DNA from 3 places in the Fictibacillus sp. Mic-4 genome. Region 1 is predicted to be linked to each of the others. Evidence: riboswitches for the same ligand, from Rfam matches in the RefSeq annotation. Region 1 holds a riboswitch; each other region holds the start of a gene.
The links. Region 1 has a riboswitch for lysine ahead of WD019_RS04440 (aspartate kinase). Riboswitches for the same ligand answer to the same signal wherever they lie in the genome.
Positions count from the first base shown of each region.

Region 2: it holds a riboswitch for lysine, as region 1 does, so the genes downstream of both, lysA (diaminopimelate decarboxylase) here and WD019_RS04440 (aspartate kinase) in region 1, are expected to answer to the same signal.
Region 3: it holds a riboswitch for lysine, as region 1 does, so the genes downstream of both, WD019_RS20315 (amino acid permease) here and WD019_RS04440 (aspartate kinase) in region 1, are expected to answer to the same signal.

Region 1 is NZ_JBBHZM010000003.1:136,144-140,437, forward strand. Features, by position in the region: gene uvrC (excinuclease ABC subunit UvrC) at 98-1,873, shown strand; lysine riboswitch at 1,945-2,136, shown strand; gene WD019_RS04440 (aspartate kinase) at 2,276-3,514, shown strand; gene bioD (dethiobiotin synthase) at 3,635-4,294, shown strand, end outside.
Region 2 is NZ_JBBHZM010000005.1:3,129-7,422, reverse strand. Features, by position in the region: gene WD019_RS05685 (stage V sporulation protein AE) at 1-403, shown strand, start outside; gene WD019_RS05680 (spore germination protein) at 360-1,832, shown strand; lysine riboswitch at 1,899-2,077, shown strand; gene lysA (diaminopimelate decarboxylase) at 2,183-3,505, shown strand; gene WD019_RS05670 (peptidylprolyl isomerase) at 3,600-4,037, shown strand; gene WD019_RS05665 (DUF309 domain-containing protein) at 4,079-4,294, opposite strand, start outside.
Region 3 is NZ_JBBHZM010000057.1:1,253-5,546, reverse strand. Features, by position in the region: gene WD019_RS20320 (saccharopine dehydrogenase family protein) at 1-243, shown strand, start outside; gene WD019_RS20315 (amino acid permease) at 337-1,797, opposite strand; lysine riboswitch at 1,897-2,085, opposite strand; gene WD019_RS20310 (phosphodiester glycosidase family protein) at 2,274-3,881, shown strand; gene WD019_RS20305 (amidase) at 4,015-4,294, shown strand, end outside.

The sequences.
Region 1 (4,294 bases):
ATGGGATAATCGCCTCTTTCTGTTTTCCATAACTGCAAGAACGGGTGTTTCGTGCTATGATGGAGGGTAGAGAAGAAAGAAGAAAGGAGGGCGTAGCGTGAATACGATTAAAGAAAAGCTCGCTATTTTGCCGGCACAACCGGGCTGTTACTTGATGAAAGATCAATTTGGCCAAATCATTTATGTCGGCAAGGCAAAAGTATTGAAAAATCGTGTCCGCTCCTACTTTACTGGAACTCACGACGGGAAGACACAACGGCTTGTAAGTGAAATTAAAGATTTTGAATACATTGTAACCTCTTCGGAAATTGAAGCCCTTCTGTTAGAAATGAACTTAATCAAGAAGCATGACCCGAAATACAATGTTATGCTCAAAGACGATAAAAGCTATCCTTATTTAAAAATTACCGCGGAAAAACATCCCCGCCTTTTGTATACGCGCAAAGTGAAAAAAGACGGCGGGAAATATTTTGGGCCGTTTGTCAATGCCGGGGCGGCTCAAGAAACGAAAAAACTGCTCGACCGGCTTTTTCCGCTGCGGAAATGCAACACCATCCCTGATCGTGTTTGTCTCTATTACCATATTGGGCAATGCTTAGCTCCTTGCGTGAATGAAGTAAGCAAGGAAGAAAACGCGCAAATGGTGGAAGGAATTAGTAAATTTCTTGGCGGCGGGTATAAGGAAGTGAAAGAAGAGCTGACGGAAAAAATGCTTGCTGCATCCGAACAATTAAACTTTGAGCGTGCAAAAGAATTAAGGGATCAAATTCATCACATTGAAGCTGTTATGGAAAAACAAAAGATGATGACGGCTGATCTCATTGACCGTGATGTATTTGGATATACATTTGATAAAGGCTGGATGTGTGTACAAGTATTTTTTATCCGTCAGGGAAAACTGATCGCACGTGATGTTTCACTTTTTCCATTTTACGGGGAAGCCGATGAAGATGTTGTTACCTTTATTGGTCAATTTTATTTACAAAAAAATTATCCGCTACCAAAAGAAATTTTGTTGCCGGCTGAAATTGATGGCGAATTAGTAAAAGAATTGCTTGGTATAAAGGTGATTCAACCAAAAAGAGGCCAAAAAAAAGAACTTGTCGAGTTGGCGACAAAAAATGCAAAACTTGCTTTAGAGGAAAAATTTGCCCTTATTGAAAGGGATGAAGACCGAACAATTCGTGCGATCCAAAACCTTGGAAAACAGATGAACATCGCTCCGCCATATCGGATCGAGGCCTTTGATAATTCAAACATTCACGGAACGAACCCTGTATCGGCAATGATCGTCTTTACGGATGGGAAACCAAATAAAAGAGAATACCGGAAATACAAAATTAAAACGGTTGAAGGTCCGGATGACTATGCATCCATGCGTGAGGTCATTCGAAGACGGTATTCAAGAATGTTAAAAGAAAATGGCCCATTACCTGATTTAATCATTATCGACGGAGGGAAAGGGCAAATCGCAGCAGCGCAAGATGTTCTTGAAAATGAGCTGAACTTGTTCATTCCGGTAGCAGGGTTGGCCAAAGACGATAAACACCGCACCTCGCAATTGTGGATGGGCGATCCCCTGAAATTTATTCCATTGCCCCGGAATAGCCAGGAATTTTATTTATTGCAGCGCATTCAGGACGAAGTTCACCGTTTTGCGATATCATTCCATCGCCAGGTTCGAGCAAAGGGAATGTTTTCTTCAAGTCTTGACAATATTCCCGGGGTTGGCGAAAAGCGTAAAAAAGCATTATTGAAACACTTCGGCTCGATTAAAAAAATGAAAGAAGCGAGCATAGAAGAGATTCAGGCTGCGGGAATACCGGGGCCGATAGCAAAAACAATTTATGAGGCGTTAAAAAAAGATTCATAAAATGAATTGAAATTTGGATATAAGTTTGCTAAACTATAACCAATTTAATATATGTGCCATGCTTCAATTGAAGTGATGGTAGAGGAGCAAAAACCAACAGTATCCCATTTGAAGAGTAAGGAGCTCTTATGATAGTGGGGGAAAGGGGATTTTTGCCGAAGTTTGATGAAACTCCTTCGTTCATCAGGCTGGACCTGTATCTGAATAAGTGCAGGGCTGTCATGCATCCTTACCCAAAGGGTGTATGGAGAACTATCTCACATGAGGGGAAACAAAACTGGCTTACTGTTGCATATTCAAGCAACAATAAGGTTTTTTCCTTATTGTTGCTTTTTGTTTTCTCTAAAGAGATCGATTGGTAAAAAATACGGAAAGTAAGAGCGGGAAGAGAGGATGAAAGTAATGGCAGTAATGGTGCAAAAGTTTGGAGGAACAAGTGTAGGCAGTGTAGAACGCATTCAAAATGTTGCCAATCGCGTCATTCAAACAGTAGAAGAAGGTCACAGTGTTGTCGTTGTCGTTTCAGCAATGGGCAAAACGACGGATACACTCGTTCGTTTGGCGGGGGAAATTTCACAAAAGCCTTCGCAAAGAGAAATGGATATGCTCTTATCAACGGGTGAGCAAGTAACGATTGCCCTTCTTTCGATGGCGCTTCAAGAAAAAGGGTATGAAGCAGTATCATTAACAGGATGGCAGGCAGGTATTGAAACAGAGAAAGTTTTTGGAAATGCGCGAATACGTAACATTCATACGGATCGAATTTGCCGTTTATTGGAGGAAGGTAAAATTGTCATCGTTGCCGGCTTTCAGGGAGTTGTTTCGGGACCGGATGAAATAACGACACTTGGAAGAGGCGGATCGGATACGACGGCTGTCGCATTAGCTGCTGCATTGAAAGCCGAGAAATGCGATATATTTACTGATGTAACAGGGGTGTTTACAACAGACCCAAGAGTCATTGACGGGGCGAGAAAACTGGAATCGATCTCATATGATGAAATGCTTGAAATGGCTAATCTAGGTGCAGGGGTATTGCATCCAAGAGCGGTGGAATTTGCGAAAAATTATGGTGTAAAACTGGAAGTACGTTCAAGTTTATCGATGGAAAGCGGAACGATTGTTGAGGAGGAATGTACGGTGGAAAATCAATTGGTCGTAAGAGGTCTTGCATTTGAAGGAAATGTGACAAAAGTAACGGTGGAAGGCTTGCCGAACGAGTTAACAACTCTTTCACATTTGTTCACAATGCTTGCGGAAAACGGGATTAATGTTGATATCATTATTCAAAATGTGAACGAGAATGAATCGATGAATATTTCATTTTCGATCGATTCAAATGTATTGGACAATACGATTTCCGTTTTGGAAACTAATCGTCACAGGCTTGGTTTTGAATCGATTGTTCACGAGGATCAGCTTGCTAAAGTGTCGATTGTTGGATCAGGCATGATTTCCAATCCTGGAGTCGCCGCAAAAATGTTTAAATCATTGGCTGATCAAGGCATTATGATTAAGATGGTAAGCACTTCTGAAATTAAAGTATCGACAATTGTTGACCAGGAATTCATGATTAAAGCAATTGAAACATTACACGACGTTTTTGAATTAGATGCGAGAGAGCCTGTAGCTCACAAATAAAGTCCGGTGACCACCGGACTTTTTATTGTACCTATTGTTAACCTTATTGTTTTATAAGTTGACAATAGTCCTTTTTTTCTTTACGATAGTTTAAGAATATACTAGAAAGGAGCCTACGGAATGACTAACGCTCTTTTTATCACGGGAGTTGACACAGGCGTTGGAAAAACAGTTGTTACGGCCTATTTAACGGCTTTAATTCAAAAAGAAGGGATGAAAGCCGTTCCTTTTAAACCGATACAAAGCGGTGGAATCGAACACGCCGGGAAGCTTATTGCCGAAGACGTTCAATTTTATAAACAGTTGGCGGCATTGCCGTATTCCCAGGAAGAATTATGTACATATTGCTTAAAAGATGCCGTTTCGCCGCACTTAGCGGCAAATCGTTCAAAAATTGAGATCGACCGCAAACGGATAATCGAACAGTTCCATCAACTGCAAAAGGAAAATGATTTTGTATTCGTTGAAGGAGCGGGGGGTCTTGTCGTTCCACTTGCTGAAGATCGAAAGGGTGTCTATATGACTGCCGACCTGATCTGCGATTTACGGTTGCCGTTATTGATCGTCACTCATCCGGAGCTTGGAACGATTAATCATACATTGTTGACCATTGCTTATGCAAAGTCTAAAGGAATTCCGATTGTGGGGCTAATTTTTAACCAGATGCCCGAAGAGCCAGGTTTTATGCAAGAAGATAACATAAACATGATCCAAAAACTAAGTGGAGTACCGGTAATAGGCTGTATTCCATCAATTGCCGCGCCTCTCATTCCCGAGATG
Region 2 (4,294 bases), on a different contig from region 1:
ACAAAAAGGGGAGGGGCCAGGCGAGCGAGCGATGCGTGACATTTGCCGCCACCCACAAATAGAAGTTCTCGGTGCGGTCGCCGTGGCTTCGAAAACCCATTATGCCGAATGGACAAAGGTAGATTTCAGTATCGATCGTTATGGTAATTTAACCGAATACGGAATTGATAAAAGCGGTTTGCCCGATTTAGAAATGGGAAGAATTAACGGAGACACCGTATATATTCTCGATGAATTAGATTTGCCTATTGTCATCGGTGTTGGCGATATAGGTAAAATGGCCGGGTATGATTCAGTAGAAAAAGGAGCACCGATCACGACCCAGGCAATCCAAATGATATTAGAAAGGAGTGGCGTAAGTGGCACAAAAGAAAGCAAAAATACCAATCAGCAAGAAAATTGAAGAAAATGAAGAACTGTTGAAAAAACGGCTCGGAATAGGGGAAACCTTTGATGTCGGCGTTCGCAAATTGCTTTTGCTGAAAACAAAAGTGCAGCTCTATTATTGCAACGGGCTTTGCGATACGACTTATATCATTCAAATTATGAGGGAATTTATGCTAATGAACAACCAGCATAAAAGTCCCCATAGTGTAAAAGAGGTCATACATAATCATATTACTCATGAACAAGTAGAACTGACGGATAATATGGATGAAGCGGTTGATCGATTGCTCTCCGGATTAATCCTTATTTTTGTAGATGGCGAGGATGAAGTATTTATTGTTGATGTCCGTAGTTACCCTGGTAGGAATCCGGAAGAACCGGATACAGAAAAAGTTGTCAGGGGGTCAAGGGACGGGTACACCGAAAATATTATCATCAATACAGCATTAACGAGAAGAAGGCTAAGAGATGAAAGGCTTCGAAATGAAATTGTACAGGTTGGGGAACGGTCAAAAACGGATATTTGTATTTCCTATTTAAAAGATGTTGCAGATCCCGGATTAATAAAATTGATTAAAAAAGAAATAAGCACAATTAGCATCGACGGTATTCCAATGGCGGACAAGACGATTGAAGAATATCTTGTCAAGCAAGGATTCAATCCATTTCCAATGGCCCGTTATACTGAACGTCCCGACGTTGCCGTTCAGCACCTTTTAGAAGGGCACGTGCTTGTGATGGTTGATACGTCCCCAAGCGTTTTAATCACCCCGACGACTTATTTTCACCATGTTCAGCACGCGGAGGAGTTCCGTCAAACTCCGCTGACCGGGGCATTTGAAAGATGGTTTCGTTTTATCGGCATCCTTGCTGCCATCATGCTTGTTCCACTCTGGTATTTATATGTGCAGGATCCGCATTTGCTTCCAAAAGGCCTGGAATTTATCGGTCCAAACAAACACGGCCATTTGCCGATCTTTCTTCAGTTATTATTAGCTGAAGTCGGAATTCATTTATTGCGGCTTGCGGCCATCCATACTCCAAATGCCCTTGCTACTTCCATGGGATTAGTTGCGGCAGTGCTCATTGGACAAATCGCCATCAGTGTCGGAGTTTTCGTTCCTGAAGTCATTTTATACAGTTCTGTTTCAGCCATCGGAACGTTTGTCACTCCAAGTGTGGAATTAGGATTGGCGAATGATCTTTTTCGGATATTGCTGCTTTTACTTGTCGCGATTTTCCACGTTCCGGGCTATGTTATTGGCTTGACGCTGTTTATTATTTTTATTGCGAATATGAAAAATTTAAATACACCGTATTTATGGCCGTTTATGCCATTTAACGCGAAGGCGCTGCTTACAATTATTATGCGGGTGGCCGTACCGATGACAAAAATGAGGCCAAGTATTTTACATCCGCAAAATCCGAAAAGAACATCAAATTAAGCCTTGCACAATTAGGGGAATGTATGTTAAAGTTTTTCATAATAATTAAATATGCCTCATTCTTCGCAATGGGGTAGAGGCGCAAAGCGAATGAGTACGATTATGAAGTGAATGGACACGATGAAGTAATCGGAAAGGTCAATTTGCCGAAGTGTAAAATGGGTCCATGCCATTTTATGCTGGGTCGTTGTCAAATAGGCAACGGACTGTCACTACAAATTACGTAGTGGAGAGCTATTCCGACAATGAGGGTACGGGTTCAAGACAGTTAATGTACCTTTTTTGGCATTAGCTGTCTTTTCATTTTTCGTCGGATTGAATCTCTATATTTTCGGAGAGGAGATTGGTCAATGTTTTTACATGGAACAAGTTTGATTAATGAAAAAGGGCATTTAACGATTGGGTCAGTAGATACAATTGAATTGGCAAAAAAATACGGTACGCCTTTATATATATATGATGTTGCGCTAATAAGACAGAGGGCAAGAGCGTTTAAAGAAGCTTTCCAGGTTCATGGCGTTACAGCGCAAGTGGCGTATGCAAGCAAAGCGTTTTCTTGCATTGCGATGGTTCAACTAATGGAAGAAGAAGGGCTTAGCCTTGACGTTGTATCCGGTGGAGAACTTTATACAGCGATCCATGCGGGATTCCCGACGGAAAAAATCCATTTTCATGGCAACAATAAAAGTTATGCAGAATTGGAGTTTGCGTTAAAAGAGAATATCGGCTGTTTTGTTGTCGATAATTTTCACGAACTATCGATGCTCCATGAGCTTTGTGAAAGATATGATAAGAAGACGCAAATTTTGCTCAGAGTGACCCCGGGCATTGAAGCACATACCCATGAATATATTTTAACTGGACAGGAAGATTCGAAATTTGGCTTTGATTTGCAAAATGGACAGGCAGAAGAAGCGATGCTATATGCTCTAAAACACTCAAAACGCCTTCATCTGGCAGGAATTCATTGCCATATTGGCTCGCAAATCTTTGAAACGACAGGATTTGTTTTAGCGATTGAAAAATTATTTGACTATTTGGCCCGCTGGCATAGTCAGCACTCTTACTTTCCGGAAGTGCTTAATTTAGGTGGCGGATTCGGCATACGATATACGTCTGAAGACCAACCGCTTGAGCCGCGTGTGTATATCGATGCGATGGTTCAAGAAGTGAAAAAGCATACAAAAAAATTAGGGGCAGAATGTCCGGAAATATGGATCGAACCAGGAAGATCGCTTGTCGGGGACGCCGGAACGACAATTTATTCCATCGGTTCGCAAAAGGACATTCCGGAAGTCCGCCATTACGTCTCAGTCGATGGAGGAATGAGCGACAATATTCGTCCGGCGTTATATCAGGCTCGTTATGAAGCTATGGTTGCAAATAAAGCGTTTGCCCCATACACGAAGACCGTCTCAATCGCTGGAAAGTGCTGTGAATCAGGTGATATGCTCATTTGGGATTTGAAATTGCCTGAAGTGGAAGCAAATGATATTTTAGCTGTTTTTTGCACGGGCGCATACGGTTATTCGATGGCCAACAATTACAATCGACTGCCAAGACCGGCTGTTGTTTTTGTAGAAAACGGAGAAGAACAGATCGTCGTCAAACGAGAAACATATGAAAACATTATCCAGCAAGATGTTCCTTTAAGAAAAGGTGCGCTTGTTTAAAGTTAAAAAAGAGACAATAGATGTTGTCTCTTTTTTGCCTTTGGCTATTTTATGGTATGATAGAGAAGATCTATTACAAAGGAGAGATGTAATTATGGCTAAAAAAGGATACATACTAATGCTTGATGGAGATAAAATCGAATTCGAATTATTTCCTAACGAAGCACCGGGGACGGTCGCCAATTTTGAGAAATTAGCAAATGAAGGATTCTACAATGGTCTTACTTTCCACCGCGTGATTCCGGGCTTTGTAAGTCAAGGTGGTTGCCCTCACGGAACAGGAACTGGCGGACCGGGTTATACAATTAAATGCGAAACAGAAGGAAATCCGCACAAACATGTTCCAGGCGCTCTTTCTATGGCTCATGCAGGAAAAGATACCGGGGGAAGCCAATTTTTCATCGTTCATGAAGCTCAACCTCATTTAAACGGCGTTCATACCGTTTTTGGCCAGGTGACTTCAGGAATGGACACGGTGCTAAACATGAGAAACGGCGATACAATGGAGAAAGTCGTCGTATTTGATGAGTAAAAGTGAGAAGAGGATACCCTGAAATCAGGATATCCTCTTTTTTAGGGTATTCTCCTGTCTGCTTTTTGTTTTTTCTGCTTTAGCCTTTCTTCAATCACATCTGTACGGTCTCTTAGCTTATGTTTATGGATAATGTATTTATTATTGAAATCACTTTCAGAGCCCCATCGAAGTCCGGTTTGTTGAAGTATTCTTTCACATTCTTTTCGTAAACCAAGATCTAAAAGGGGTAAATTCATGTCGGAATATACCTCGTC
Region 3 (4,294 bases), on a different contig from region 1:
TTATTTGTCTATACAATCGCGAATCACGATGTAATCTTTGAAAAGGCGGGCTTTCAAGCAACAGTCTGGCAAACCGGCGTTCCACCCGTTGTTGCTGTTGACATGATGGCTGAAGGACTTTTAAATGAAACTGGATGCATTCCACCCGAGAAGATTGCCCCCGTTCCTTTTCTTAAGCGCTTAAAGGCAAGAGGCATGGAATGGTATGTGATAAAGAAAACGAGTCCAATTTTGATGGCTTGAAAATAAAAATGAAATAACACCACCCGTGATCATGATAACGGGTGGTGTTCTCTGCGCTTGACCCTGTCAATTGGGCATTAACGGGCTTTCGATTTAAAATTCACATTGATCAAGTGGAACGACTTTAGTTTTTTTAACGAATTTATATCCAAGCCAAACGATAATGAATAGCGGCAATCCGATATAGGAAACAAGTACACTGTACCAATCAATTGAACCACCCATAAAGGCGGAATAGTTTTGACCTAAAATGACAACGAGACAAAGCGCAAAAGCGAATAATGGACCGAACGGGAACCACTTTGCTTTATATGGCAATGCATTTATATCGAGTCCCCGGGCGACATACGCTTTCCGGAATCTGTAATGGCTGATCGCAATCCCGAGCCAGGCGATAAATCCAGACATGCCGGAAGCGTTTAACAACCATGTATAAACAACCCCGTCGCCAAATAACGATGCTAAAAATGCCACGCAACCTACGAGTGAAGTAACGATCAATGCATTGACCGGAACACCGCGGTTGTTTAATTTAGCAAGAAACTTGGGCGCTTTTCCTTCCCGGGCCAAATCCCAGAGCATCCGGGTTGAAGCATACATCCCGGAGTTTCCCGCAGATAAAACCGCCGTTAAAATAACCGCATTCATAACAGAAGCAGCGAAAGCAATTCCCGCTTTATCAAACACGAGCGTAAAGGGGCTTACTGTTACATCGCTGTTGGCGAGGTTGCCATTTGTATAAGGGATTAATAAGCTAATAACGAAAATGGCCAATACATAAAACAACAAAATACGCCAGAACACTTGACGAACAGCCCGCGGGATATTTTGACGGGGGTCGTCACTTTCACCGGCAGCTACGCCAAGCAGCTCCGTTCCTTGGAATGAAAATCCTGCCGCCATAAATATGCCGAGAGTTGCCATGAATCCACCGTGAAACGGCGCATCTCCTACGGTGAAGTTTTTAAACCCGATCGCATCTCCGTTCATAATTCCAAAAATCATAAGGAAACCAACGATTAAAAAGACGATCACAGTAATTACTTTTATGATCGAAAACCAATATTCCGCTTCTCCAAACCCTTTAACGGATAAAAAGTTTAATAAAAACATAATAACTAAAAAGAGACCGCTCCAGAGAAGAGAGGGGCTATGCGGAAACCAGAACTTCATGATCATCGTAACAGCCGATAATTCAGCAGCTATGGTAATTGCCCAGTTATACCAATAATTCCACCCTAATGCAAACCCGAGAGAAGGATCGACAAATTTTGTTGCATATGTGCTGAAAGAACCGGCAACCGGCATGTATGCTGCCATTTCCGCAAGGCTTGTCATTAAGAAATAAACCATAATTCCTATCGCAATATACGCGAGAAGAGCTCCTCCAGGACCGGCCGAGTGAATCGCGCCTCCGCTTGCGAGGAATAACCCCGTACCAATCGTCCCCCCGAGTGAAATCATTGTTAAATGCCGTGACTTCAAATTCCGTTTTAATTCTGTTTTTTCGCTGGCAGTTGGATGATCTGCCAGATTTCTTGCTGCGCTTTGCATAAAATAACACTCCTCTTTCGTTTATTTGGAAGGAGTGGGAAATAAAAAAACCGCCGAAAGGAATCGACGGTTGTCTAATCTACCCGAATCATGCACCTTCCGTAAGATAGCGCACCACGTTTGATTGGATTACAAACGCGGCAGTTCTGTTCCTATTCGGAAACAGCCCCAGCTTAAGCCCCCAGAGATGGACTTAAACTTCGGCAGCTTTTCCTTTCAGATGGAGTCATTGACGTTCTCTGCATCTCGTCCCTCTTACTCATAAAAGCCGCGACCTCTACCTCATCGGATTGATGAGGATTTTAATCTGTATTCATTTAATAAGACATTTTTATTATAAATGATTCGACATGATCAGACAATAGTTTTCTAAAGAATACTTCTTGTATGGAATTAACAATGTTTTACATTGTTTTCATTGTGAATTAATAAACATGCGATAGCATAAAGTAAGCAAAATGAAGGGAGAACGAAAAATGAAAGTGAGTCCAAAAAGAATAAAAAGTACAATTTTTTCATTAACTTTTGCTTCCGCCATTGCTTCTATATCTATTCCTTCATCTTTAAATCCTTCAATAACTCTGGCGAAAATGAATGAAGCACCCACAACACGGCATATTAAAGAGCTCCCCCTCGGAAAATCCGGACTCCCGGAAAAGCGAGTAATTAAACAGCTCACTGAAGGTGTTACGTTCATTTCCATTGAAAGAGGCAAGAAATCGAACAACGAATATTATACGGTGGACATTGGCTTTTTCAATAAAAAAACGGATGCGGCTATGATGATTGAAGACTTAAAAAACAAAGGGTATGACACTTATTTACATACGATTAAAAATGATTCAACCAACGATGTGAAACATCACAAATTAGGCTATTTAGTTCGAGTCGGCAAGTTCCCGGCGGAAAAGGAAGCTAACAATTTAAATAAAAAATTAAAGTCTGACGGCTTTTTAAATGCAAAAGTTACATACACTGGATTTGATAGTCCAAGGACAACCGGCCTGTGGTCCATTCATGTAATAGAGATTGATCGCCACCGATTTAAAGGCACTATTTCAACTTCTCTGGCAATGGACAAGGTTGAAGGAAAAGAAACCGTTTCAAGTATGGCGAAGCGAACACAATCGATAGCGGCGACCAACGGCGGCTATTTTGTGATGGATGCCAAAGACGGGACTCCAGGCGACCTGGCGGGAATTTCAGTCCATAAAGGACAACTTGTAAGCGAAGCCGTTAACTCCCGCACAAGCTTTATTTTACCGAATGCTAAGAATAACGCATCAATTTCAAAAGTGTCTACTCATTTGAGCATTCAATCATCAGATGGAGCGAAAAGAGAACTGGACGGGATGAACAGGCAACCTGGATTTATTCGAAGCTGCGGGGGCGTTGGCGGCGATCTTCCGACACAGCTTCCCATGCATGATTTTACTTGTAAGGATGACAGTGAACTCATCGAGTTCGATCCGATATTTGGGAGGAGTACACCAGAGGGCAAAGGTGTTGAAGCCGTATTGAATGCTGAAGGAAATGTCGTTGAGGTCAGAGAACAACGAGGGGGGCCGATCCCGTTCAATGGGTCTGTAATAGCAGGAACGAATGAAGCGGCCCTATGGTTGAAAAAACATGCCAAACGAGGAATGAGGCTAACTACTAAACACTACCTTTATGTTGATGGCAAACCATATGCCGCAGGAAAAGGAGCAAACATTGTCAATGGCGGGCCCCGTTTGTTGAAAAATGGGGAAATTTTTGTTAATGCGGAACAGGAAGGCTTTCATGCCAATGAAGAATTTTTCTACCATTTCGGGATCACACGTCACCCACGGACGATGGCCGGTATCAAAGCAAATGGAAATATATTGTTAGTCACTGTTGATGGAAGGAATCCGGAGCGAAGTGTAGGGACCAGTTTTAAAGAAAGTGCAAAAATAATGAAAGCATTAGGAGCTAAAGAGGCATTAAATTTGGACGGTGGAGGATCAACCGCTATGGCAGTTGGCGGAAAGCTCATTTCTCATCCGTCAGATGCCGCGGGTGAACGGCCGGTCGGTGATTCGATTACGATATTGCCTAAATAAATATTCTATTCATTTATCCCATTGAGTAACTTTACCCAATGGGATTTTTTATTTAAATAAGCTATTAAAGTAGCATTTTTAATGGTACGATAAAAAAGAAAATTCAATTATTTCCAATATTAAAGAGGTGTTGATGATGAATCCATTATTGCCGAAAATATTTCAACTTGAGGAAACAACGATCAACAATATTCAAGAAGCGTTTCAGAATGGAAATTTAACATCAAAAGAATTGGTCTGCATGTATATGGAACGGATATCCCTTTATGATGGGCAAGGTCCAGGCCTTAACACGATTCTTGAGTTGAATCCAGATAGCATACATATCGCCGAAGCGTTGGATGAAGAAAGAAAACGAAAGGGGGCGAGAAGCCCGCTTCACGGGATACCCGTTCTTATTAAAGACAATATCG